Linked DNA regions of Nordella sp. HKS 07. The protein of the gene in region 1 binds, or shares a complex with, the protein of each later gene. Links are inferred from orthologs where the notes say so. Each region holds a gene or a part of one and is shown in the gene's direction. Other genes may lie near its edges.

Region 1 (12,077 bases):
GACCTACATGGGCATCAGACGGCCGCATGTATCCCTCCTGATGGCCGCCGAGACGACAGACACCGCCTCCCTCGCGGCCGACATTGCCGGTGGCGAGCGCGATGTTCACGAGCGCCCCGATGGTGCGGTAGTTGTCGTTGCCCCAGATGATGCCCTTTTCGTAGGCAGTCACGCACTTGCGACGCGAACCATCGTCCTTTGGCTTAGCGATCCATTCGGCGGCCTTCGCGATGTCCGCTTCGGAAACGCCGCAAATCTTTGCGCCATCGGCGAGTGACATCCTGCACTCGACACGTGCGGCTTCGAACCCGCCGAGCGCCGCGGGGTGTGCTTCATCGAGAGATTGGGCCACATCGCCCTGGAAGGTCGAGTTGGCGATGAAGTCCTTGTCGATCCAGCCTTGGTCGGTGATGTAGGTGAAGAGCGTGTTGAATAATGCGAGATCGGTACCGGAGTTAATCTGTAGGTATAGGACGTTGTCCTTACCCGCTTCCACCTCGCAGGCATTGACCGTGACCGTCCTCCTTGGATCGACGAGGATGACCTTGGCCCCTTTTCGCATACCCGGAACCATATGATTGAGGAAAAGGTTCGTCTGGGTCTCGAGCGAGTTGGCACCGATCAGGAACATCGTATCGGTCAACTCATAGTCCTCGTAGCAGTAGTTGAGTTCGCCAACACCCATGTCGCGGGTCGAATGGACTTCGGAGTTGTAGGCAGGCCGGTTGTGAATACGGCAGTTCTTCACTTTCATTGAACCGAAATAAAGCTTGCCAGTGCCCCAGGTATTTTCATAGCCCCCAGCCGAACCGCCATGGTCGAACATCGAAACGAAGAGATCGTTCTCATTGTCCTTGTCGACAACGCGTGCGGTGACCCTGGCCACGAGATCAAGCGCGTCATTCCAACTCGTCGGCTGCCAAGTGCCGTAGCGCCAGACCATTGGCTCAGTGAGGCGCTGCTGCTGGGTGCCCGTTATGTCGGAGCGGCGATTCTCGGCCATGCGGGCGCCCCGCACGGAGCCCAGCCCACCATTCACCACGCAATCCTTGTCGGGCTTGATGACGAGATGCACATCCTTCCCGTCCTGCTTGACGATGTTATACATGGACGGGGAATACCAGGCGACCGTATCGGCCTCCTGCTGTTTCGACAGGTCGACGCCGAAGACGTTTTCGTTTGGCGCTGTTCCGCCCTGTTTGTTCACGGGCCAGGTATAGGCGTGATAACCGCAGCCCACGATGCAATAATGGCAGGTTACGTTGAATTTTTTGGCGTCGGCGGGAATGATCGGCAAACGATCTATGTTTCTCTTGAATGCCATGGGTCCCTCCCTCAGAGCACGTTGGACAGGCGGCCGTAGAGCAATTCATCGATGCCTTCGGCATAGATGTCGCCCTTGCCATCGACGCGCAGCATGTATTGCGGAAGGTTTTGCGTCGCCTGGCCCCATACTTCCTGGCCTCCAGCTTCGCAATCGAAGACCGAATAGTGGCCAGGGCAATTCATAGTGTGGCTTTCGGCGCTGTAATTGAGCGGGAAGCCCTTGTGCGGGCAAACGGTCGAAAAGCCAACTATGTCGCCGTCGGGTCCGGCGCCGCCCTGCACGTGCTTTCCGAGCTTAAGGAGAACACCAGGAGCGTCCTCGTCCGGATAAGTGACTTGCAATGCTTCGTTTGGCTTGAGTTCCGAAATATTGGCAAGGCGGTTGGACGGATAGTCCACTCTCGCGCCAGGGATCGCGGCTTTTGCCTTCTCCGGAAAGACGGACGCCGCGGGAACAGCGGCAGCCACCGCAAAGGCCCCAGTCAAAAATCGACGACGCCCGACTTCAACTAGCTTGTCACACCGCTTCATGATGACGTTCTCCCATTGCGCGCAGGGTACGCGATCAGAGGATGCTACTCGTCACAAGCGGGGGATCTTTATTGCGATGCAAAAAATCGCAACGGGCGGAAAATCAATGTCTTGGCAAAAAGGATGTTCGGAAATCCGAACATGATGCGATGCCGAAGGTCTGGAAAGCTGAACGGCAGGACCTAAGGTTCGTTGTAGCCGGCAATATACAACCGCCGCATCTTCTCCCACAAAGTCGTGCGTGATATGTCGAGAAGCTTGGCTGCCTCGATGATCTGGCCATTGGTCTGCTTCAACGCACGCTCGATCTGCCGTCGTTCAGCGGATTCGCGAACTTCTGCCAAGGTGGAAAAGGCCGCTAATATGGGATGCAGGTCGGATTCGAGGTCGGGGAACATGTCGGCCGGCATTATCCAGTCAGCCGCGGCCATCGCCACGGCCCGCTCAACCCGATTACGCAGCTCACGCACGTTACCGGGCCAGGCATGCTCATAAGCGATCTCATGGACCATTGTGCTTATTCCGCGCAGATTAACCTGGCCCGCGCCCTTGAAGCGATCGAAGAAGAGGTCGAGGAGCCAGGGAATGTCTTCGGCGCGTTGCCTGAGCGGCGGGACCTCGATGCGGAATCCGTTTATCCTGTAATACAGGTCTTGCCGGAATCGGTTCAGATTGACAGCTTCTTTGAGATTGACGTTGGTGGAGCATATTATGCGGCCGTGGAATTGGACAAGTTGCTCTCCCCCGAGGCGATGGAATTCACGCGCTTCGACGAGCTGAAGTAGCTTCGCTTGCAGGCCGACGGGCAGCTCGCATACTTCATCGAGAAAGAGAACCCCGCCACGTGTCCGCTCGGCGAAGCCGCGATGGAAGCCTTGCCCACCTGCCCCCTTGCTTCCGAACAACTCGAACTCCATGCGGTCCGAATGTATTGCGGCGCAATTCACCGCGATGAACGGCTCTTTAGACCGTGCCGAGATACCGTGCAGGAAGCGAGCGCATACTTCCTTACCGCTGCCCGTTTCTCCGGTTATCAGTAAGGGAATTGTGAGATCGGCTATGCGCCGCAGGGCGGCTTCGACCTCTCGCATGCCGGCTGAAACACCGAGAGCATCCTCCTTCCGGCCTACCGGGTGACGCTGAATGAGGGATTGCGCTCGTGCGATAAAACCGCCGGTCTCGAAAGGTTTCGTCACATAGTCGCCGGCGCCGGCTCGCATTAAAGACACTGCCTGGTCAACATTGCCGAAAGCGGTCACAAACAGGAAAGGCGGGACGAAGGATGTTGCCGCCAATTGCCTGTAAAGAACCTCGCCGTTCGTGTCCGGCAGACGAATGTCGCAGACGACAAGATCAGGACTGCTGCTGCGTAGGCCGCGCAGCGCCTCGTGGCCTGTCCTCCACCAGTCCACATGGCAGCCTTCAAGTGAAAGGCATTGGACCAGCGACTCCCCCATGATGGGATCATCTTCGACAAGCGCGATTACGCGTCCCTCAAGCGACATGACTTAGCTCCTCACCCATAAACGGCATCACCAGCCTGATGAGCGCGCCACCATGTTCGTTGTCGAGTGGATAGATCCTGCCACCCAGCTCCTGACAGAGGCGCTTGACCATCCATAGGCCTAAGCCTGATCGTCGACCAATTGGCGCCGAACCCGCGTCCGGGTGTTCCAGATAGTCTTTCAAGTGACTTGGCAGCCCTGGGCCGTTGTCTGCCACCTCGAAGATGGCACTATTTCCATCAGTTCGCGCTGTTAGCGAGATCGCCCCTCCCTCGCCGCAGGCTTCACAGGCGTTCAAGAGGATGTTGAGTATGGCATCACGTACAGGAGCGGCCGGTAGTGGGGTTGACGTCGAAATGTCATTCGTCCAACGGACATTTAGGTGCTTACGCTTGATTTCGGGTTCGATCAGCAGTTTCAGATCGTCGATATCGCCAGGCATGAGGCTTCGTGAGTCGCCGCCATCACGATAAACCGCCAATGTCGATCGCACTAGATCGCGGATACCGGCTAATCCCTGTTCGAGTAGCCTGACCGATGTCGCCCGCACCCCTTCGCGGTTGCCATGACGACGCAACGAATCGAGCGCGTTGAACATGCCTCCGAGCGGATTGTTGATCTCATGCGCGAGGCCAGAAGCAAGACGCCCCAGACTAGCCAATTTTTCTTCCTCCGCCAGTTTGGCTGCCAGCTCTTGTCTTTCGTTCACCGCGCGAGCCAGCGCATTGTAGCGGGTGAACAATCGGCGGAATTCGCCGCCATGCAAGCCCAGCACATTCGGCGGAATGGGTTCGAGAGGCCCCTGTGTGCTTCGGTCAAGATATACAGAAAGGATGCGGATCGGCTGAACCATACGCCGAACGGCGAAATAGCCTATCGCCGCGAGCACCGAAGTGAGAATGATATTTGTGAGAACAAGAGTAGCGAACACATCCGCCCGCTCCTGCAAAAGCAGGCGAATATCGGCTAGGGCATAGATATGCCCGATCTCACGGCTTTGGTAGATCAGAGGGCGAGCCAAATGCGCCGTCGTCAGTTGCTCCCCCAGTTCGACACCGGCATCTGAGAACTGCGAAAGAATCTCCGGCGCGAGTGGCCTGTCAGACGGAAAGCGTGTTGGATCGGTCGCTGCAAGGACATTGTTACTCCCGTTCGTCACGACCGCCCATTCCACGTTGAGGCCGCGATAGCGTTCACGCGATCGGTCAAGCGCGTCAAAGACTTCCCAGATATCCTCACGGACCACGGACAGTATAAGGGAGGCGGACAGGCCATCCAAATATGCCGCGCCAAGCTGCTCAAGATGTCGTTCCTGAGTGTCCGCAAGGCGGGCAAGTACGCGATTGGTGATGACGGCACTAATAATGACCATGAGCAGAACGACCAGCATCGGGACTTTGACGGTGATCGGCCACGAGATGGGGTTCCTGGCTATAGACGACGCGGAGAACTTCATGCCGGTACACTCCGCACGAGGGTCATTTCATCGGCAATGGAGTCAAAAAGGCTATCATCCTCGCTGCTGAAGCCGTCGAGGCGAAGCAAGTTCAATACGGCTTGGCCATCCGGATCGTTTTTCACGCCAAGCAGCGCCTGTTTGATCAGCAGGACGGCATTGCGATCTTTTTCGGCGCTGGTGCAGGCAATTGGGGGGAAGCCGAGCAATTCGGATTTTCGCAAAACTTTGGTCTTGCCGGTGAGTTCAGGTTCGATTGCAGACATTACTTCCCAGACATAACCGTCGACGCTACCACTTTGCGCGAGCCCAGCAGCCACCGCTCTCACGACATTGCGATGTCCGTAAGTGAAAAAGGTCTGCCGGAAGAATTGCTCCGGCCGAAGCCTTTGCCGGGCTAGCAGAGCAGCAGTGACCAGATATCCCGAATTGCTGTTGGGATCGGAAAAGGCATGAAGATCCCCTTTCAGCTGCTCGAAATCGGTTGCCTCACGGTCCTTCGGGATGATCAGATAGGACTGATAAAGCGGCTTTCCCCTCCAAATGGGGACGGCGACGAGCGAGAGGCGGTCGCGATATTGGACGAAGGGATAACCGCATATCCAGGCCGCCTGCAGTTGGCCGGACAGCAGTAGAGAAGTGATCTCCTCATAGGTACGCCTTTGCACGAGCTGAACGGCATTACCAGTGCTGCGTTCCAGATAGGATTTGAGCTTGGTCAGCAATTCGAGATCATTAGTGAGGAAGACGGGAGTTAATCCAAAACTGATCGTGCCCTCTGTTGCCCGGGCTTTTATCGCGTGGGTCGCTGTTAGGGCCGTCACCCCAAGACCGAACGCGCGACGTGAAAACCCTTTCGGAGTGGTCTCGGCTCGTCTGGCAAATGGGCTCGATGGATCACGCATGGGCAGGATATTAGGCTCGGATGGGATCTGCTCCAACTCCACCGCGCTCACTAGACCCGCAGAAGGGCTGACCCCCATGTTGCGCTGCACAATCCACCGTCACGGCAATTGTCACAGGACTGTAACATGGTGTCGTTATATCCGGACATATGGACAAGACAGCGGTTGTCGACACCCTAGGGTGCCTGGCCCAAACGACAAGACTTGAGGTATTTCGGCTTCTCGTGGCTGCGGAACCAGAAGGCCTCGCGGCCGGAGAAATCGCGCAAGCCCTGGGCGTACCGCACAACACGATGTCCAATCATCTTGCCATTCTCACGCGCGCGGAGCTGGTTTGGGGCGAGCGTCGCAGCCGCAGCATCATCTATAGAGCCAGTCTCGCGACGTTGACCCAGGCCTTGACCTATCTCGTCAAGGATTGCTGCGGCGGCCGTCCCGAAATCTGCACACCCCTGATTTCAGGTCTGACCCCGTGCTGTGTGCCGGAGAAGAAACACCATGCCTGATCATATCTTCAACGTACTTTTCCTCTGCACGGGCAATTCCGCTCGCTCGATCATGGGAGAGGTCATTCTCAACCGCGAAGGCATCGGTAAATTCAGAGGCTATAGCGCCGGCAGCACGCCCAAGGGGTTGGTTCACCCCTATACGCTCGATCTCATCAGCAAGCTGAACCACCCTGTGAAAGATCTGCGTTCCAAGGACTGGGATGAGTTTGCGCAGGAGCGAGCGCCGAAACTCGATTTTGTTTTCACTCTTTGCGATGACGCCGCGAATGAAGTCTGTCCCATTTGGCCAGGCCAGCCGATGACCGCCCATTGGGGTATGCCCGATCCGGCGGCGGTCGAGGGAAATGAAGCCGAGAAGCGCCTTGCTTTCGCGGAGACCTACCGCATGCTACGCAACCGCATAACCGCCTTCGTTAATCTGCCAGTTCGCTCGCTCGATCGACTCAGCCTGCAGCAGAAGCTTGTCGATATTGGAAGAAGCTGAACAAATGTCTACTTACGATCTCACTCGCCGATTGACCGCAGAGGCTCTCGGTACCGCCCTCCTCGTTGCGACCGTCGTTGGCTCGGGCATTATGGCCGACAAGTTGACGGATGACACGGCACTCGCTCTTTTGGGCAATACTTTGCCCACTGGCGCCATCCTGGTCGTGCTGATCACGATCCTGGGACCAATCTCCGGGGCGCATTTCAACCCGGCGGTTTCGCTGGTCTTCGCGCTCCGACGTGAAATCAACAGTTCGGACGCGGCTTCCTACATTGTAGCCCAGATTGTGGGAGGCATCATCGGCACGATCATCGCTCATCTGATGTTCGACCTGTCCGCGATACAGTCATCGCTCACCGTCCGAACCGGTATCGCGCAATGGCTGGCGGAAGCGGTCGCCACTTTCGGCTTAGTCGCGACGATCCTCGCCGGCATCAAATTTGCCAACTCTTCCGTGCCTTGGCTGGTTGGTCTTTACATCACGGCCGCGTATTGGTTCACCGCATCGACCTCCTTCGCCAATCCGGCCGTGGCGATAGCACGCTCCTTCACAAATACATTTTCAGGCATTCGTCCCATCGACTTGCCGGGGTTCATCGTGGCGGAGCTTGTTGGGGCCCTGATCGGTATGATTCTGATGACATGGCTCTTGCGGTCGCAGCCAGATACTAAGACACAAAACCGGAAAGCTCGTGCATGACCGTCACTATCTATCACAATCCTGCTTGTGGCACGTCGCGCAACACGCTGGCAATGATCCGCCAGAGCGGCGAAGAGCCCGTTGTCATCGAATATTTGAAGAACCCGCCGAGCCGTGAGAAGCTCAAGGAACTGATCCATGCGATGGGGATCAGCTCGCGTGATCTTCTGCGCCAGAAGGGTACGCCCTTTGGCGAGCTTGGCCTCGGCGATCCCAAGTGGGCATCTGATGAGCTGATTGATTTCATGATGATGCATCCGATCCTGATCAACCGCCCGATCGTCGTCACCGACAGGGGCGTTAGGCTGTGCCGGCCATCGGAGGTGGTTCTTGAAATCCTCCCCAATCCGAATATCGGCCGTTTCGTCAAGGAAGACGGCGAAGTGGTCGAATCGCGCCGCGTGGGGTGATCAGGCGGGGCGTGGTATAAGGCGTAGCACGACCAGCGAAAGCCCGGCTAGCACAGCAGTGGCAGCGAATGCTGTCGTTGGCCCCGCACTCCCTAAGATGAGCGCGAAGACGAAAGGCGCGCATGATTTGACCGCCACGCTGATAGCGGAGATTCGACCCAGCCTCGCGCCATATCCGCTGCGTCCGAAGAGAGCGAGCGGGATCGTGCCCCTAACGATCGACGAGAGCCCCTGGCTCAAGCCGAACAAGACGGCGAAGACGACCGCTGCGGCGACGCCAGCCCCCGCCAACATCAGCGCCGCAAGCGCTACGACCAGAAAGAGCGATGAGATCGCTCCGGTGGCAAGAGGGTGCAATGTCTTGCCGAACAGCATGTCGAGGAAGCGGATGGCGACCTGCGACGGGCCCATCAGCACGCCGACGCCGACCGCCACCGCCGATGTGAAGCCGGCATTCTGCAAGGCGGAGACCCATTGGATGTTGAAGGACGAATAGACGAAGCCGGTAAGGCAGAAATAGGCGATGAGCCATAGCATCGCGCGCATTCTGTCCTGAGGAGGCAGCGTCGACTGTTCGTCGCCGTCCTCTCGCGCTATAAGGCCGTTCGCAATCGGCTCCGCCGTTTGGCTGAGGACCCAGAGATGAATGGGAAGGCAAACGGAGAGGTTTATGGCGGCGAATATAAGATAGACTGATCGCCAGTCCATCGTCTCGACCAGGAAATGCGTAATTGGCCAGAAGACGGTCGAGGCAAATCCGCCTAGCAAGGTCATCTGTGTAATTGCGCGCCTGGCCGCCTGGCGCCCAGTGATCTGGGCGATTGCCGCGAAAGCGGCATCATAGAGGACAAGAACCGAGGTCACTTCAACGATTATGAGAGCGAGCGCGAAGGTGATAAGGTTTTGCGATACCGCCAGCGCGACGAGAGCGATGGACGAGGCGACCGATCCCCAGGACATTATGAGCCGGGCTCCGCGCTCATCGATCAGCCGGCCGGCGAATGGGCCGGCGAGTCCGCCGATCAGCAGCGCGAGCGACAGACATCCGAAGGACCAGGATGACGGCCAGCCAAATTCGCGCGAGATGTAGGGCTCAAGTACAGCAAAGGCATAGTAGAGCGTCCCATAGCCCACGACTTGCGTGACGCCGAGGCCGATGATGGGGATGGCGATCAAGCGTTTGCTATCTAACGCTCTATCGACTGCTGTGATTGAACTTTCAGTCATTGAGGCGCAGATTCAGCAGCTTCCTGCTTTTTCAAGGATCGTTTTCGCTACATCGACTTTGGCCGGGCCGCAGCAAGTAGTGCCCTTTCGCGCCGCTGGCCTTTCGCAGCAGGGCTCTTCCGCATTGGGCTCTGCACCAGTGCAGCAGGCTCCGCCCGGCGCTACCTGGTCGAGCGTGGCATTGCACACGCCCGTCTCAGGAAGCACCAAACGCACATCATCGGCCGCCGCGTGATCACCGGCGAGATGCGCCGAGATCGAACGCACCTGCTCATAACCTGTGAGCAGGAGGAATGTCGGTGCGCGGCCGTAGCTTTTGATGCCGGCAACAAAATATCCCGGCTCGGTGTGGACGAGTTCGCGCCAGCCATGCGCGGGAACCGTTCCGCAGGAATGCTCATTGGGATCGATCAACGGCCCGAGAGCTCGCGTGCTCTCGACGACGGGATGCAAGTCGAGCTGTAATTCGCGGGCAAAGGAGAAGTCCGGACGCTGGCCGGTCGCGGCGACGATCCGGTCAAACGGACCGATGCGGCGGATGCCCTCTGGGGTGATGCCTTCGATCAGGACACCATTGCCATTCATCTTGAGCCGTTGCGCCGCGAAGGACAATTGGATGGTGAGACGCTTATCCTCGACCAGAGCGCGTAGCCTGTCGCCTAATTGACCACGCGCCGGCAATTGGTCGGAAGCGCCTCCACCGAAGACCTTGGCCAGCGAATTGCCGCGCACGGCCCAGGTAAGCGCGGTTGCGGGCTCGTCCTCCGCAAGCAAAGCAAGATCGAGAAGGGCGTTGGCTGCCGAATGGCCGCCGCCCATGACGAGCGTCCGCATGCCGCTATAGACTTCACGATCTGCGCCAGAAACATCCGGGATGCCATAGGAGATGCGATCCCTGAACGCGCTCTCGCCGACCGCCGGCCAGCCATTTGCGCCCAGGGGATTTGGGTTTTGCCAGGTGCCGGAAGTGTCAATGACGGCGCGGGCGAGAACCTCGCGCTCATTGCCGGCCTTGTCGCGAAGCGTGATGATGAAAGGAGTGGCTTCGCGGTCGCGGCTCTTCATCCGATCGCGCCCGAGCCTCGAGATTCTTACGACGCTCGCATTAGTTTCGATGATGGGGGCGAGTTCGGGCGTCGCCGCCAGGGGCTCGAGATAGTGCTCGACCAGATCCTGGCCCACCGGTAACGCGCTGGCGGGCGGACTGACCCAGCCATTCTTTTTCAGAAGCTCCACGGCCGCCTCATCGACGCATTGTTCCCAGATCGAGAAGAGACGGACATGGCCCCAGTCACGCAAGTTTGGTGCAATCTGATCTGCGGCTTCGAGGACACGAACTTCTTGGCCGCGTAATATGAGGTGAGACGCAGCCGCAAGGCCGATCGGACCGGCTCCGATAATGGCGATTGGAAGGGTCTTGTCCATTTACATATCTCCAAATTTCTAGAATCACCGAATTAATGGAGCAAAAAAATCATGCGGCGTCGGGACGGCAGGTATTCTCCTTTTCCTCGATGCAGCATTCCTCCGTGAGAAAGCCGACCAGAGCCGCCATTACGGGATAATTGGCCCGACAGATCAGGGTGGTTGATTGCCGCTCCTGGGTGACCAGATCGACCTGGATCAGCTTCTGTAGATGGTGGGATAGCGTTGAGGCCGCAGTACCGAGGCGAGATTGAAGCTGCCCTACAGACAGACCGACTTCCCCCACGCGCACCAGGGTGCGGTAAATAGTAAGGCGGGTGGGATTGCCCAGAGCTTCGAGCTGAGCCGCAGCATCGACAAGTTTCATGCTCAATAATTAAGAGATCGACTTAAAGGATGTCAATCCATATTTCTAGAATCATCGAAATAATCAAACTTAGTGTCACCTTAAACGAAACTACTGGTTGCTAGAGCGCCCTCCCATCGTCCCTTGGCCCTTCGGGTTTTTGGGTTCTGTAGGTCGCGAGGATCGCGAAACGGTTGAGTCTGTGCCCAGCCGAACAGCGCATGCTCAAACTCGCGATGACAGCGGTCGGAGAGGTGCTGGCCCAGGACCGGACGAGGCACCGCGCCGAGCTCGAGCACGAGGTGGCGAAGCTCAGAGCCGAATTCCTGGCTGACCGGCTAGAACAGGAATGCGTCGCTAAGCTCCAGGCGGTGCCGCCCGCCAAGATCGCGTGAGGCTGCGCAGACCGGAAGGTGTTGGCGGTCATGCGACAGGAGTGCTGTTCGTCTGGTCCTTGGCTTCCTCAGGCTCCGGCATGGTGGCAAACTCCTTGAGCGAATGAGGAAGCTGGCGGCGGCCTGGATTCTCCCGTGCTTCCTTGAGGTCGTACAACTCATCATCGCGGCGAACGAGATCGTCGAGATCGGACGAGAACGGCAGGGACTTGGCGTGCCGTCTCAATACCGTTTTGCGCATCATCTCTTCCGGGAAGGTGTCCCATGGACCTTTCTCGGCTTTTGACAGCTTGCGGATCGCGTCGATCTCGTCGATCGCCATGACCTCGTAGGACCTCTCGCCGTCCTTGAGCTTCGCGATCGAATAGGCGGCGATCACCTTGCCGCGCTCGGGACCGAGGTAGGGACGGTGCCGGATATGCGGATCGTCGCCGAGCTCGAAGCTGAACTCGTCCTTTTCGTGGACGCAGTAGCAGGACCAGGTACTGATCTCGCCAGCATTGCGTGCCTTCTTGCGCAAGCCCGCGACCATCGGAATCCATTGCGCCGTGAGTCTTCCCATGATGCGATAGGGAACGATCGCTCCTTCCCGCCCGTCCGGAAGCAGGCCGTCTTGTGCGGCGCGCATGCAGGCGTTCCACAGTGATCGCCGGTCGCAGTTGAGGAGCGCCGGATTGGTCTGGATCGCCGTCATGATGACACGCTGAAAACGTTCGATCTTGATGTGGGCTGGCAGTGCCGCCTGAAACTCCGGGGCCAGTTTCATCATTTCGGAGCGGATTGTTATGAGCGGGTTGTCTGGCATAGTGGCCTCCTCATGGGTGAGTCCTCCAGGATTGCGGCCTGGAGGCTCAT
Region 2 (12,165 bases), 2.5 Mb from region 1 along the record:
CCGAATGCGCGCTGCGCGCATGATGAGGGCGCGGCGTGAGCCTTCGCCTTTTCAACATTCCACCCGACGTTGCGTTTCTGCCCGCTTTGACGCGCGCGATCCTCGCCGGGAATTTCCCGGCCGACCTGCCGCCGCCATCGCTTGACGAGCTGCCGCGCTGGACCATTCTTCTGCCGACGCGGCGCGCCGTGCGCATCCTGCAGCGCAGCTTTCTCACCGTGGCGGGGCGCGAGGCGATGCTCCTGCCGCGCATCCGTCCGATCGGAGATGTGGAAGAAGACCTGCTGGTGCCCGATGACTCATCACCCGCCGATGATCTCTTGGCGCCCGCCATCTCGGCGCTGGAGCGGGAGGCGCTGCTCATCCGTCTCATCGACGAGTGGGTCGTGGCTTATCCCGACGAGCGCCTGTCGCGCGAGATCGCCGGCTCCCCTTCACAGGCCATCGCTCTGGCCGAAAGCCTCAGCGAGCTCGTCGACACTTTCGAGACGGAAGAGGCCGATCTCGCGAAGCTGTCCGATCTCTTCGCCGCCGATCTCGCAGAGCACCGCACGGCGATATTGGGTTTTCTGGCGATCGTCCGCGAGAGGCTGCCCCACGAGCTCGAAACGCTCGGCCTCCTCGGCCCCATGGAAAGGCGCAGCCGTCTCTTGCGGCTCGAAGCGAAGCGGCTGGCCGAGTTGCGCCCCGAAAGCCCGATCATCGTGGCGGGCTCCACCGGCTCCATTCCGGCGGCGTCGGAGCTTATGAAGACGATCGCCGCGCTGCCCAACGGCGCGGTGGTCCTGCCGGGCCTCGATCAGACGATGAGCGAGGAAGCCTGGCAGCATGTCTCTCCGCAGCATCCACAATTCGGCCTGAAGCGCCTTCTCGACTCATGGAACCAGGGACGCAGCGACGTGCGGCCCTTGCCCGGTATCGACGATAGTCCGCGTAACCCGGCGCGCAGCTGGCTCGCTTCCGAGATCATGCGGCCGACGGCGGCGGCCGGCAGCTGGCGCGAGGCTCTTTTCGCCGGGCGCGACGAGATCGTCCGCGGCATGGCGGGCGTCAGCCTGATCGAGCGTGCCGATCACCATCAGGAGGCGCAGACCATCGCCCTCATCATGCGCGAGGTTCTGGAGGAGCCGGGCAAGACCGCCGCACTGGTGACGCCCGACCGCGATCTGGCGCGCCGCGTCGTCAGCGCGCTGAAGCGCTGGGGCGTCGAGATCGACGATTCGGCCGGTGTGGCCTTGAACAGGCGGCCAATGGGCTCGCTGCTGTCCGCCCTCATCGATTACCGGCTCTCCGATTTCGCCATCCACGAATTCGCCAAACTGCTGCATCATCCGCTGGCCATATTCGGGCAGCCGCCCGAGGCGGCGCGCAAGGCGGCCGGCATCATCGACCTGGCGCTGTTGCGCTCAGGGCTGGATCGATTGGCGCCCGATGCCATCGTCGACGCTCTGGTGAAAGCGCGGCGCGAGGCCGAGACGGACATCCACACCCTTATGGCGCTGAAGCGCCTGAGCGAGCCGGACTGGGCGCTGGCGCAAGATCAGGCGCGCGCCGCCAGCGCCGCGCTGGCAAGCCTGATGCCAGGCGGCGAGGCCTCGCTCGCCCAGCATGCCGGCGTCTTCACCGCCGCACTGGAGCATGTCGCCGACAGGACTGCCGATGCCCCGGCGGCGGAAGCGATCGATCTGCTCGTCCAGTCGCTGGCAGCCGCGGAGCGCTTCCTGCCGGAGTGCGGGCCGGAACGCGCAGCACTCTTCCTGGCCGGGTGGCTGCGCCGCCTGCCGGTGCGGCTCTCCGTCCATCATCCGCGCCTTTCGATATTGGGACTGCTCGAAGCGCGCCTGATCAATCCCGACGTCGTCATCATGGGCGGCCTCACCGAGGCGAGCTGGCCGGCCCAGCCCGATCCCGGCCCGTGGATCAACCGGCCGATGCGCGAGAGCCTGGGCATGACGCCGCCCGAGCGCAGCATCGGCCTCACCGCGCATGACTTCGCGCAAGGTCTCGGCGCGCCCAAGGTGGTGCTCACCTGGTCGAAGCGCGTCAAGGAGCAGCCCGCCGTCGCCTCGCGCTGGATCCTGCGCCTCAGGATGATCCTCGAGGCGACCGGCACGGCTTTCGACGACGGCGCCGCCTGGCGTCAGTGGGCGAGGACGTTCGACGACGCGCGCGGTGATCGACGTGTCGTGATGCCGAGGCCAAGGCCGCCGGTCGCCGCCAGACCGCGCTCCTTGAGCATTACCCAGGTCGAGAAGCTGATGCGCGATCCCTATCGCATCTATGCGGAGAAGGTGCTGCGCCTCGAGCCCTTGCCGCCGATCGGCGCCGCCGCCGATCTGGGGCTCAGAGGCAATCTCATCCATGACACGCTCAATCTGTTCTCCAGCGCCTATCCGGTGACCTTGCCCGTGGACGCGGAAAGCGAGCTGAAGCGGCTCGGGTCGGAGGTTTTCGCGCCCCATATGGCCGACGCCGATGTGGCGGGCTTCTGGTGGCCGCGCTTCCTGCGTATCGTGCCCTGGTTCGTCGCCGAGGAGCGGAATCTGCGCCAGGGCCTCCTGCGCATTCATGCCGAGGTCGCGGCCGCCCACGAGTTCGACGGCTTCACGCTGACCGGCCGCGCCGACCGCATCGACATCATGGCGTCCGGCAAGGCCAGGCTCATCGACTATAAGACCGGACGCATTCCCACCGGCTCCCAGGTCAAGACCGGGCTTGCCCCGCAATTGACCCTCGAGGCCGCACTTCTCGCGGCAGGCAGCTTCAAGGGCGTCGAGCCCGCCGAGACTGAGGCGCTCCTCTATATCAAGCTCTCCGGCGGGGCGCCGCCGGGTCTGCTGCAGCCCATCGCCGATCTCGAGATCATGGAGAAGGCGCAGGAGCATCTGGAGAAATTCAAGGCGCTGATCCGCGCCTATGACGATGTCACCAAGGGCTATCTGCCGCGCGCAGCGATGGAGAAGGAGCAGGATACATCGCCCTTCGACCATCTCTCGCGATGGCGCGAATGGTCGCTCGCCGAGGACGCGTCATGAAGCTCTCGGTGGCGAGTTACGATCAGCGCCGTGCTTCCGATCCGCAACGCTCGGTCTGGGTGGCGGCCAATGCCGGCTCGGGCAAGACGCATGTTCTGGTCGACCGCGTCATTCGGCTGATGTTGTCGGGCACGCCGCCCGACAAGATCCTGTGTATTACCTTCACCAAGGCGGCCGCCGCCGAAATGGCGAGCCGCCTGCATGGCCGTCTCGGTAAATGGGTTGTGCTGGAGGACGCCGATCTCGTCCAGCATATCCGCGCCATGGGGCATGCCGACGTGACCGCCGAGACGCTCAGGCGCGCCCGCGAGCTCTTCACATTGGCGCTCGAAACGCCGGGCGGCCTCAAGATCCAGACCATTCACGCCTTCTGCGAAAGGCTGCTGCAGCTTTTCCCGGTGGAGGCCGGCGTGGTGCCGGGCTTCGAGGTGATGGATGAGAGGAGTGCGGCCGAGCTGCTCGATCAGGCGCGCCGGCGCATCATCGCCGAGGCCGAGACGGCGGACGACCCGGCGCTGAAGCGCATCGTGGCACGCGCCCAGGCGGAAGCATTCGACGAGCTGCTGCGCACCATCCTGATCAAGCGCTCCGATCTGTCCCTCGATCTCGACTATCTGCGCCGCGAACTGGGCTTGGGAGTTGAGGATACGGCGGCGAGCCTCGAGGCAGAGCTGATGGAAGTCGATGCGCCGCTCTATGAGCGGATGATCGAGACCCTGGAGTGCTCCGCCGCGGCGACCGACCGGAAATCGGCGCTGGCGCTCAGGCGCGTCAAGGCGGGCGACCGCGAGACTCTCAGGGACCTGTTCCTCAAGAAGGACCTCAAGCCCAAAGCACTGTCCTCGGTCGTCGGCAAGAAGATGCAGACGGCCGAGCCGTGGCTCGCCGAGGCGCTCGAGTGCGAGATGGATCGCGTCGTCACGCTGCTCGGCAAGCTCGCGACCGACGAGATGATGCTCGCGACCGAGGCGCTCGTCACGCTGGCGGCCGGCATCATCAACGACTATGAGCGGCTGAAGCGTCTTTACGGCCGCTATGACTTCGAGGATCTCATCCTGCGCACCAGACGGCTCCTGGTCGAACAGGTTTCCGCCGCCTGGGTTCTGTTCAAGCTCGACGGCGGGATCGACCACATACTGGTCGATGAGGCCCAGGATACCAGCCCGGCGCAATGGCAGATCGTCAAGGCGCTGGCGCAGGAATTCTTCTCGGGCGCGGGCGCGCGTGGCGAAGCCGTCCGCACGCTCTTCGTCGTCGGCGACCGCAAACAGTCGATCTTCAGCTTCCAGGGCGCCGATCCCGCCGCCTTCGAGGAGACGCGGACCTATTTCGAATCCCGTCTCAGCGGGGCCGATGGCCTCGATACGGTGTCGCTCAGCATTTCCTACCGCTCGACCCGGACGGTTCTGGAAGCGGTCGATGCGGTCTTCGCGGGCGGCGTCGCGCGTCAGGGACTCATCAGCGAAGGCGACAGCGATGTCCTGCACCAGGCGGTTCGCAAGGGTCATGCCGGGCTCATCGAGCTGTGGCCGGTCACGCGCAAGGACGACAAGCCCGACTACGATCCCTGGCTCGTGCCGGTCGACCGTATCGACCGCAATCATCCGGCCCGCAAGCTCGCGCAGCGCATCGCCGAGACCATCGCCCAATGGCTGCGCGAGAAGCGCATCATCACGGCGCTCGGCCGGCCGGTCACGCCGGGCGATATCCTGATCCTGGTCAGGAGCCGGAACGACTTCTTCTCCAGCATGCTGCGCGAGCTCAATCGCTGCCGCGTGCCGGTGGCGGGCGCCGATCGCGTCACGCTGAACGACCATATCGCCATCCAGGATCTCCTGGCGCTCGGCCAGTTCATCGTGCTGCCGGAAGACGATCACGCGCTCGCCTGCCTCTTGAAGAGCCCGCTGATCTCGCATCCGGATGGCCGCGCTTTCGATGACGACGATCTCTTCGCTCTTGCTTTTGGCCGCGGCCGGCGCAGCCTCTGGCAGTGTCTCGCCGAGAACGCGGCGCTGCACACAATCGTCGCGAGACTCCGCCGCTGGATCGACTGGGGCGGCAAGGAGACCCCGTTCGGCTTCTATGCCCGGGTGCTGGGCGAGGACATGCCGAGTGTCAGGCAGAACATCCTGTCGAGGCTCGGGCCCGAGGCCGTCGATCTCATCGACGCCTTTCTCAATCTGGCGCTCGATTACGAGCAGCGCGAGACGCCGAGCCTGCAGGGCTTTCTGCACTGGTTCACCTCCGCCGACACCGAGATCCGCCGCGACATGGACCAGAGCGGCGATGTGGTGCGCATCATGACCGTGCATGGCGCCAAGGGGCTCGAGGCCAATATCGTCTTCCTGCCCGATACCTGCGCGCCACCCGACGACCGCAATGAGGTGCAGCCGCTGATGTTGCCGGCGCCCGAGGGCAAGCTCATCCCCTTCTGGCGCTTCGGCGGCGGCGTCGAGGCGCCGCAGGTGACGGCCAAGCGCGAACTGCTGCGCGTCCAGCGTCTCGACGAATATCGCCGTCAGCTCTATGTGGCGCTGACCCGGGCGCGCGATGAACTCTATATCTGCGGCTATACGAGCGATGACGAGCCCAAGGCCGGCAGCTGGTATGCGCTGGTCGAGGCGAGCCTCGCGGGCGAGCGCGATGGCGACGGTCTCCTGCGCATCGCGGATGTCCAGGCGGTGCCGCCCGCAGCAGCAGTGAAAAGCGCGCCCGAGCCTGAGGCCGCGACGGAGAGTCCGGCCTGGCTCACGGAGAAGCCGCCGCGCGAGCTCGCCGGCCATGACTGGATCAACCCGTCGCGTCTGGTCCGCAAGGGGCCGGTGGCGCCGTCGGCCGCCATGGAGCAGGGGCGGGCCCTGCACCGCCTGTTCCAGCTTCTCCCCGACCTGCCGCCCGAGCGGCGGAAGGACGCCGCCCTCGAGATTCTCGACCGTCGCGGCATCACCGGAGCGGCGGCGCAGAGCCTGGCGGACAAGGTGGCCGCCATCATCGAGGATCCGGCATATGCCCGCTATTTCGTCGGCAATGGCTTTGCCGAGATCCCTTTGATGGCGGAACTCGGGACGCAGGGCCTCCTGGCCGGCCAGGTCGATCGGCTTGTCGTTGGGGAAGAAGAAGTTCTGATTCTCGACTACAAGAGCGACCGTGTCCCGCCGGCTGAGCTTTCGGCCGTGCCCGAAGCCTATATCGCCCAGCTCGCGGCCTATCGGGCCGCACTCACCCGGATGTTCCCGGAAAGGCGGGTCACGGCGGCCTTGTTGTGGACCGAGGCTCCCCGGCTGATGGTCATCCCGTCGGAGATGCTCGACCGGGTCATGCCTGCCATGTAGTGGATCGCGACGAGTTTGGATTGCATCAGTCCAAACTCATAAACCTGATCGATTTCAATATTTAGGGCGGAATACCCGCAAAGGACCGGGACCCGCTTTTCCGCATCCCGCGCTCGCCGCCCTTGACCCTTGGGGTCCCGGTCCCTACCTTTTGATCAACCGATTCCTATTTTCCCCACGAGGTTTCCATGGCTACCCACAAGGTCTCCGACTCTTCCTTTGACGCCGATGTCCTGAAAGCGGACGGCCCGGTGGTCGTCGATTTCTGGGCCGAATGGTGCGGGCCGTGCAAGATGATCGCCCCGGCGCTCGAGGAGATCGCCAAGGAGCTCGGGCCGAAGGTCAAGGTCGTCAAGATCAATATCGACGAGAACCCGAAGACGCCGTCGCAATATGGCGTACGCGGCATCCCGACCCTCATGCTGTTCAAGGGCGGCAAGGTCGCCTCCACCAAGGTCGGTGCGGCGCCCAAGGGCCAGCTCCAGTCCTGGATCGAGCAATCGATCGTCTGAGCCCACGAACATTTCAAGACTCAGGTAGGCACGGCCCGGTTTTCCGGGCCGTGTTTTTTTGCAGGGAATTTACAGGGAATTTCGGCGGATTTCGCGAAAGCCCCAAGAACACCGGAATTCCAGTTGGGGCGATCCAGGCGCGTGATGTGCAAATGGAATGGATATGGACTCCCTCTTCGAACTGATCGCGACCTAGCCATGGCGCCCGCGCGGCCGCGATTGCAACAAAAAATTCTCGAGCACGTTGTCGAAATCGCGAGGCGTCCTTCGTCGTGTGGGTGAAGCCCGGCATTGAGCCGCGCATAGACGAGGAGAGATACCGATGTTCCGAACAACGCTGATCGCCTGGATCCTGCTGTTCCTGGCAGGCCCGGCGCTCGCCCAGCCCGAAGCCAAAGGCGACCGGGTCGAGGTCAACGGCATGCAGATGTATTACGAGGTCTCAGGCGAGGGCGAGCCGCTGGTCGTGCTGCACGGCGCCTATATGAATATCGAGACGATGGGGGCGATCATCCCCAAGCTAGCCGAGACTCACAAGGTCTATGCGCTGGAATTCCAGGGCCATGGCCGCACCACCGATATCGACCGGCCGATCACCTATCCCAATCTGGCCGACGATGTCGCCGTCTTCATGGACAAGGTGGGGCTCAAGAAGGCCGATGTCTTGGGCTACTCCATGGGCACTGCCGCCGGTCTCCAGCTCGCCATCCGTCATCCCGATAAGGTGAACAAGCTCGTCGCGGCCTCCGCCGCCTATGATGCCGCGGGCTGGCAGCCGGAATTCACCGCCTTCAAACCGCAGATGACGGTCGAGATGTTCGTCAACATGCCGTTCGCTCAAGACTATAAGAAGCTCGCCGCCAATCCCGACGGGTTCCCGGCTCTGGTCAAGAAGCTGATCGCGCTCGAGCATGAGCCGATGGCCTGGGGCGCTGAGGTCAAGGCGCTGAAGACGCCGGTGCTGATCATCGCCGGCGATGCCGATGTGGCGACGCTCGAACATGCGGTCGCAATGTTCCGCCTGCTCGGCGGCGGCGGTATGGGCGACATGGGCAAGCCCTTGCCTGCCTCGCGCCTCGCCATCCTGCCGGCGACCTCGCATACCGCCGTCATCGGCCAGACGGAGTTGCTCATGGGCATCATCGAACCGTTCCTGAAAGGCGAGACGCCGAAGGGGATGTTCCAGTAGTACTGCAAGGCTTGCGCCGCTTCGATTACGTCGGAGCGGCGTTTCCCTACTGCCAGAGGATAAATTGTGGCTATTGAACGATCCCCTCTCCCCCGCGGATGAGCGTCAGGGCGAGGGGGGACCAGCGGCACAATCCTGATGCAATGCCAGAGCGATTGCTGTCACAAGCACGCCCCGGCTCCCCACCAAGATTAGTTTTTACATTCTATCAGGAACGTAAAAGCTCTTGCCTTCTCTGCAATTGCAGGAACATCCAATTTGGTCTGACCCGCTTGGGTTTCAAAGGAGATCCCGTTACTCTCGAGAAAATTGACCGCCACGCTTCCTTTGATCGCGAAATTAATGTTCTGGGGAATATCGCTGGTCACTTTTGCCGCTTTTATGGCGTTCAACTTGGAGAAAACGACGGCAACCACTTCTCCCTTATTGTTCAATACCGGGCCGCCGCTATTCCCCGGCTGCACAGGCGCAGAAATTTGGTAATGCCGGCTGTCATTTTCTAAGCCTGCAAGCGCTGCAATATTTCCGGCTACAATGTTTCCGCTTGACGCCAAAGCACCGGCCAGAGGGAATCCGTACACGGCGATCTCCTCGCCCGCTTTTGGCGCGGCGCCATTGTTGAACTTGGCAACGCTACCAGAGAGCGGCGATTTCGTTTTTATCAGGGCCAGATCATTTGTGGGATCTGATGCAACCAATTCGGCATCTACCGGAACATCGCCCGGTCTTGAGACCGTTAACCGTCCGCAATTGCCGGCTACATGTTCATTTGTAAGTACGTGATTGTCAGAAGTAATCCTGAAGCCAGTTCCACTCCAACTCTTGGGTTTCTCCTGAGAGTCAGACGTGTCACCGGCAGGCTCGATATGGGTCGGCTGCCACGGCTGGGCGACTTGCGTCACGGGATATGTCGGCGAGTTGTTGTCGCGCTCCCATGCCCGTCCCTCGGTGCCGCACACGCCCTGCGAAACCAGAACCGAGCGGCCGTTGATGTTCTTCCACACCACGGCATCGCTATAGCGCCAGCCATTGGTGATCGGCCCGAGCTTGGTGGCAACTAGCTGATAATCGGGGTTGCTGTCCGGGACGATCCAGAACTTGGTGTTGTCCCAGTTGGCGCCCCAGCCCGGCAGGTTGGGATACTGATGGTTGATGCGATTGCCCTGCGGTGTGATCACACTGTACTCGTGGATCGAATTGTCAGTACCCTTGACGAAGCCGTAGGTCATCTTGCCGCCCTTGGTGTCGGTCATCACGCAGGTGAGCGCGCTGTCGGCATGGGCGGGTTGCTCACTGAGCAACATCGAAACTCCGGCGATGGCAAAGACGCTGACCATCGCGCGGTTTAAGGCGCGAGCGTTGGCCATGGCGGTGGCCCTTTCGTGGTTGGTGGTGGGTTAAGCATTCCCCCATGCTCAGCAGGTTAGCGGCTGCGCATGGGGGATTGCTCTAGAGGCCGTCGTGGCTTCCTAAGCCTCGTTCCTGTTCCGCCGTAGACCGGGCGCGCTCGCGTGGTTGTTCATTGTTCCTCGTCCTGCAAGGGGTAAGCACCGACAAGAAACGGGCCGGTGTGCCGTTACCACCGGCCCGCTCTTTACGGCCTGGGTACAACCTTCCAGACAACGTCAATGACCCGCGATGTTGCGTTGCCGCGACCCAACGCGAGTAGCAATCGACGCTTACAATCAAATAAGCGCTCCTTATCAGAAACGCTTACGGCTATCCGCCAATTTCCTGCGATTTGCTGCCAGCGCCGTCTTCATGGGCTTCTGCCCGACGACCACGTCGTCCCCATGACCATGACGATGCGGCCGTGATGCCTGGCGACGAGCGGCTGCAGGATGGCCCGGCTTCGCTCCTTCAAGGTCGCCCGCGTGCCCGCCTCATCCTGTTTAATGAGCGAGCTATGTCCAAGGGCCAGGATCGCGGCGAGGCGGCGTTACATTTCAATCTCCTGCTGCCGGTAATGCCCGGTCGTCGTCAGGGCTCAGCCACAATGATTGCCATGCGCCACAATGGCGCTTGCCGCTGCTGGACTGAAGAGGAGCCCGATATTGGCGCCAAACTGATTTGTCGGGAGCAGGGTATGCGGTCGTTCACCACGTACAACGCCGAGCTGATGCTCACCAACGAAATCTGCGCCCCGCAGTCCGGCTTCGTACAGGAACTGGCGGTCCATACCGTCGGCGGCGTCATCGCTCCCGGCGCGGGCCGCCGAAATATTCACCGCCCGCTGCCACGGGATACTCGCGAGGGCTACGGGGGAGACACGCACCCAGGCGCCTAGCCGGCGGCCTAGCGCCGGCCGGCGCCCTGCACATGCGACATCGCATCGCCGTAGTGGCCGGCGAGATAGAGCGAGCCCACAATCAGGATCCTTGATGCCAGGGGTGATGCCCTCCAGGCTGTCGACGATGCGAGAAAGGCCGCTCTCACATCAGCAAAGCCTAAAAGTGGGCCGTCAGTCCGGCGATAGGGCCTTGCTGCACCACGTCGAAGCGAAAGCCGTCGTTGCTGTAATCCACGCCGAGCGCGCGGTAGCCGAGCGTCGCCGAGAAAGTGTCGTTGATGCGGTATCCAACGCCAGCTGCTACATCCCAATCGAGATCCGCTCCGCCGGCGCCGACAAGCCCCCAGCCCATAAGGTGGAATTGCGGCGTGAGCGCATAGTTGCCGCGCACGCCGACCAGGGCGTCCACCCAGGTTGCGCCATCACCGCGCGTTTTGTCGTGGAGGATTCCCCCGCTGAAGGAAATCTCGGAATTAACTGACCAAACCCGCAGGCCGGCGACGACGTCCAATCGGCCCGACGCGCCTTCGAGGACAGAATAGCCGGCGCCCGCCAGTGCGGCGAAAGTCGAGGACTGCACATCCACGCTTTCCGCGACGATGCCATAAGGCGTTGCGCTGCCGCTGGAAAGTTTGGTGTAGATCAGGTCCCCGACCAGGCTGAAGCGCCCGTTGCGTGCCTCACCGATCGCCATTGCAGCAAAATCCAGGTTATCCAGAATGTCGCTGAAGCTCGCATCGACATCAACGGTCGGCGAATTGAACTGCGCAATCTCGCCGGAAAGCATCGCAGCCCAGAAATATGGCGTGACGGAATACGTCCAGCCGTTCTGTTCAGTGGTCTGTGCTTCGGGCGCCAGGAACGAAACCGTGTCGGCAGCGCGCGCAGGTGAACTCAATGCCACAATGGCCAGCAGTGCGGCCCCAGCGGTCATATTCTTCATTGAAATCATCATGGCGCTCTTTCTGCGGCACGCGAGCAGCTCTTGGCGTCGCCGGCCCCGACAAAAACCCGATTTCTCATATGACCTGCCCGTTAGAGCGTCGGACGCTCACATAGAATCGCTCCGGCGCTCTAACTCTTTGATTTACGCATCGGATTATCCGAAAACCGCTTCGCACTTTTCGGTCCGATGCTGTAGCCGCACATTCAGTCGACATAGACGACGACGTAACGACCATCATAGGGCTGGTAGTAGGCGCCACCGCAGCTCCACACCACGACGCCATTGAAGCTGGTGCTGATGCAGCCGGCGGGCAGAGCGGCGACATATATGGTGGAACGACGGATCGCGCGGCGCGTGGTGCGGCGGGCAACGCCGGCTACGCTGACCACGGTCAGGGGCCGCCCAATGACCGCCTGCGCCTCGGACACGAAGGGGCCGAGCGGCAGCGGGACGACACGGTCAACAGCGAGCACGGCGAGTGTGGCGATCGCGGCCAGAGCGAATTTGCGGTACAGCTTGCGCATCTTTATTTCCCCGTATCGAGTGACAGTTCGCCAGTGATGTCGGCATTCACCTGGTCGAGCTTCTTCATGCCCGCAGGCGGCGAGAAGGAGAACTGGGCGACATCGATCCCATTGGTCTTCCAGTTACTCAGCCGCAGTGAGTATTCTGGCGCGCCGGTCACCCATTTGGTCGTGATGACGTATTTGAGCGGCAACGGCTTGTCGCCCTTGCTGATCCAGATTTGCCAATCGACGACATTGGTCCTGAACGCGAGGTGATGGGATTCGACCCCGCCGACAAGGGCCGATCCAACCACGGCCCCTTTGGTCACGCCGTCGGTGAGGACCGAATAGGGAT

What was found.
Region 2: the proteins of G5V57_RS02115 (region 1) and trxA are in contact, whole or in part, in an NMR structure (PDB 2IPA), measured with the Bacillus subtilis proteins. The link is inferred for Nordella sp. HKS 07 from one-to-one orthologs.

What each region holds. Positions count from the first base shown.
Region 1 is NZ_CP049258.1:439,984-452,060, forward strand. Bases 5,071-7,968 are described here. They hold G5V57_RS02115 (arsenate reductase ArsC), read left to right. Parts: upstream 5,071-6,221; coding sequence 6,222-6,716; downstream 6,717-7,968. Other genes in these bases: G5V57_RS02105 (PhnD/SsuA/transferrin family substrate-binding protein), read right to left, coding at 5,071-5,801; G5V57_RS02110 (helix-turn-helix transcriptional regulator), read left to right, coding at 5,873-6,229; G5V57_RS02120 (MIP/aquaporin family protein), read left to right, coding at 6,721-7,419; arsC (arsenate reductase (glutaredoxin)), read left to right, coding at 7,416-7,829; G5V57_RS02130 (MFS transporter), read right to left, coding at 7,830-7,968. Also shown: G5V57_RS02085 (arsenate reductase (azurin) large subunit), read right to left, coding at 1-1,324; G5V57_RS02090 (arsenate reductase (azurin) small subunit), read right to left, coding at 1,336-1,857; G5V57_RS02095 (sigma-54 dependent transcriptional regulator), read right to left, coding at 2,040-3,362; G5V57_RS02100 (sensor histidine kinase), read right to left, coding at 3,352-4,818; more of G5V57_RS02105, read right to left, coding at 4,815-5,070; more of G5V57_RS02130, read right to left, coding at 7,969-9,005; G5V57_RS02135 (NAD(P)-binding domain-containing protein), read right to left, coding at 9,069-10,481; G5V57_RS02140 (helix-turn-helix transcriptional regulator), read right to left, coding at 10,531-10,848; G5V57_RS02145 (hypothetical protein), read left to right, coding at 11,049-11,222; G5V57_RS02150 (recombinase RecT), read right to left, coding at 11,251-12,027. UniProt on the Bacillus subtilis protein: Catalyzes the reduction of arsenate [As(V)] to arsenite [As(III)]. In vitro, can dephosphorylate para-nitrophenyl phosphate (pNPP).
Region 2 is NZ_CP049258.1:2,897,454-2,909,618, forward strand. What follows is about bases 5,232-8,217. They hold trxA (thioredoxin TrxA), read left to right. Parts: upstream 5,232-6,555; coding sequence 6,556-6,879; downstream 6,880-8,217. Other genes in these bases: addA (double-strand break repair helicase AddA), read left to right, coding at 5,232-6,367; G5V57_RS13695 (alpha/beta fold hydrolase), read left to right, coding at 7,202-8,068. Outside these bases: G5V57_RS13675 (nucleotidyltransferase family protein), read left to right, coding at 1-23; double-strand break repair protein AddB, read left to right, coding at 36-3,035; more of addA, read left to right, coding at 3,032-5,231; G5V57_RS13700 (serine protease), read right to left, coding at 8,260-9,435; G5V57_RS13705 (hypothetical protein), read left to right, coding at 9,975-10,355; G5V57_RS13710 (hypothetical protein), read right to left, coding at 10,516-11,301; G5V57_RS13715 (hypothetical protein), read right to left, coding at 11,508-11,834; G5V57_RS13720 (DUF2092 domain-containing protein), read right to left, coding at 11,831-12,165. UniProt on the Bacillus subtilis protein: Participates in various redox reactions through the reversible oxidation of its active center dithiol to a disulfide and catalyzes dithiol-disulfide exchange reactions.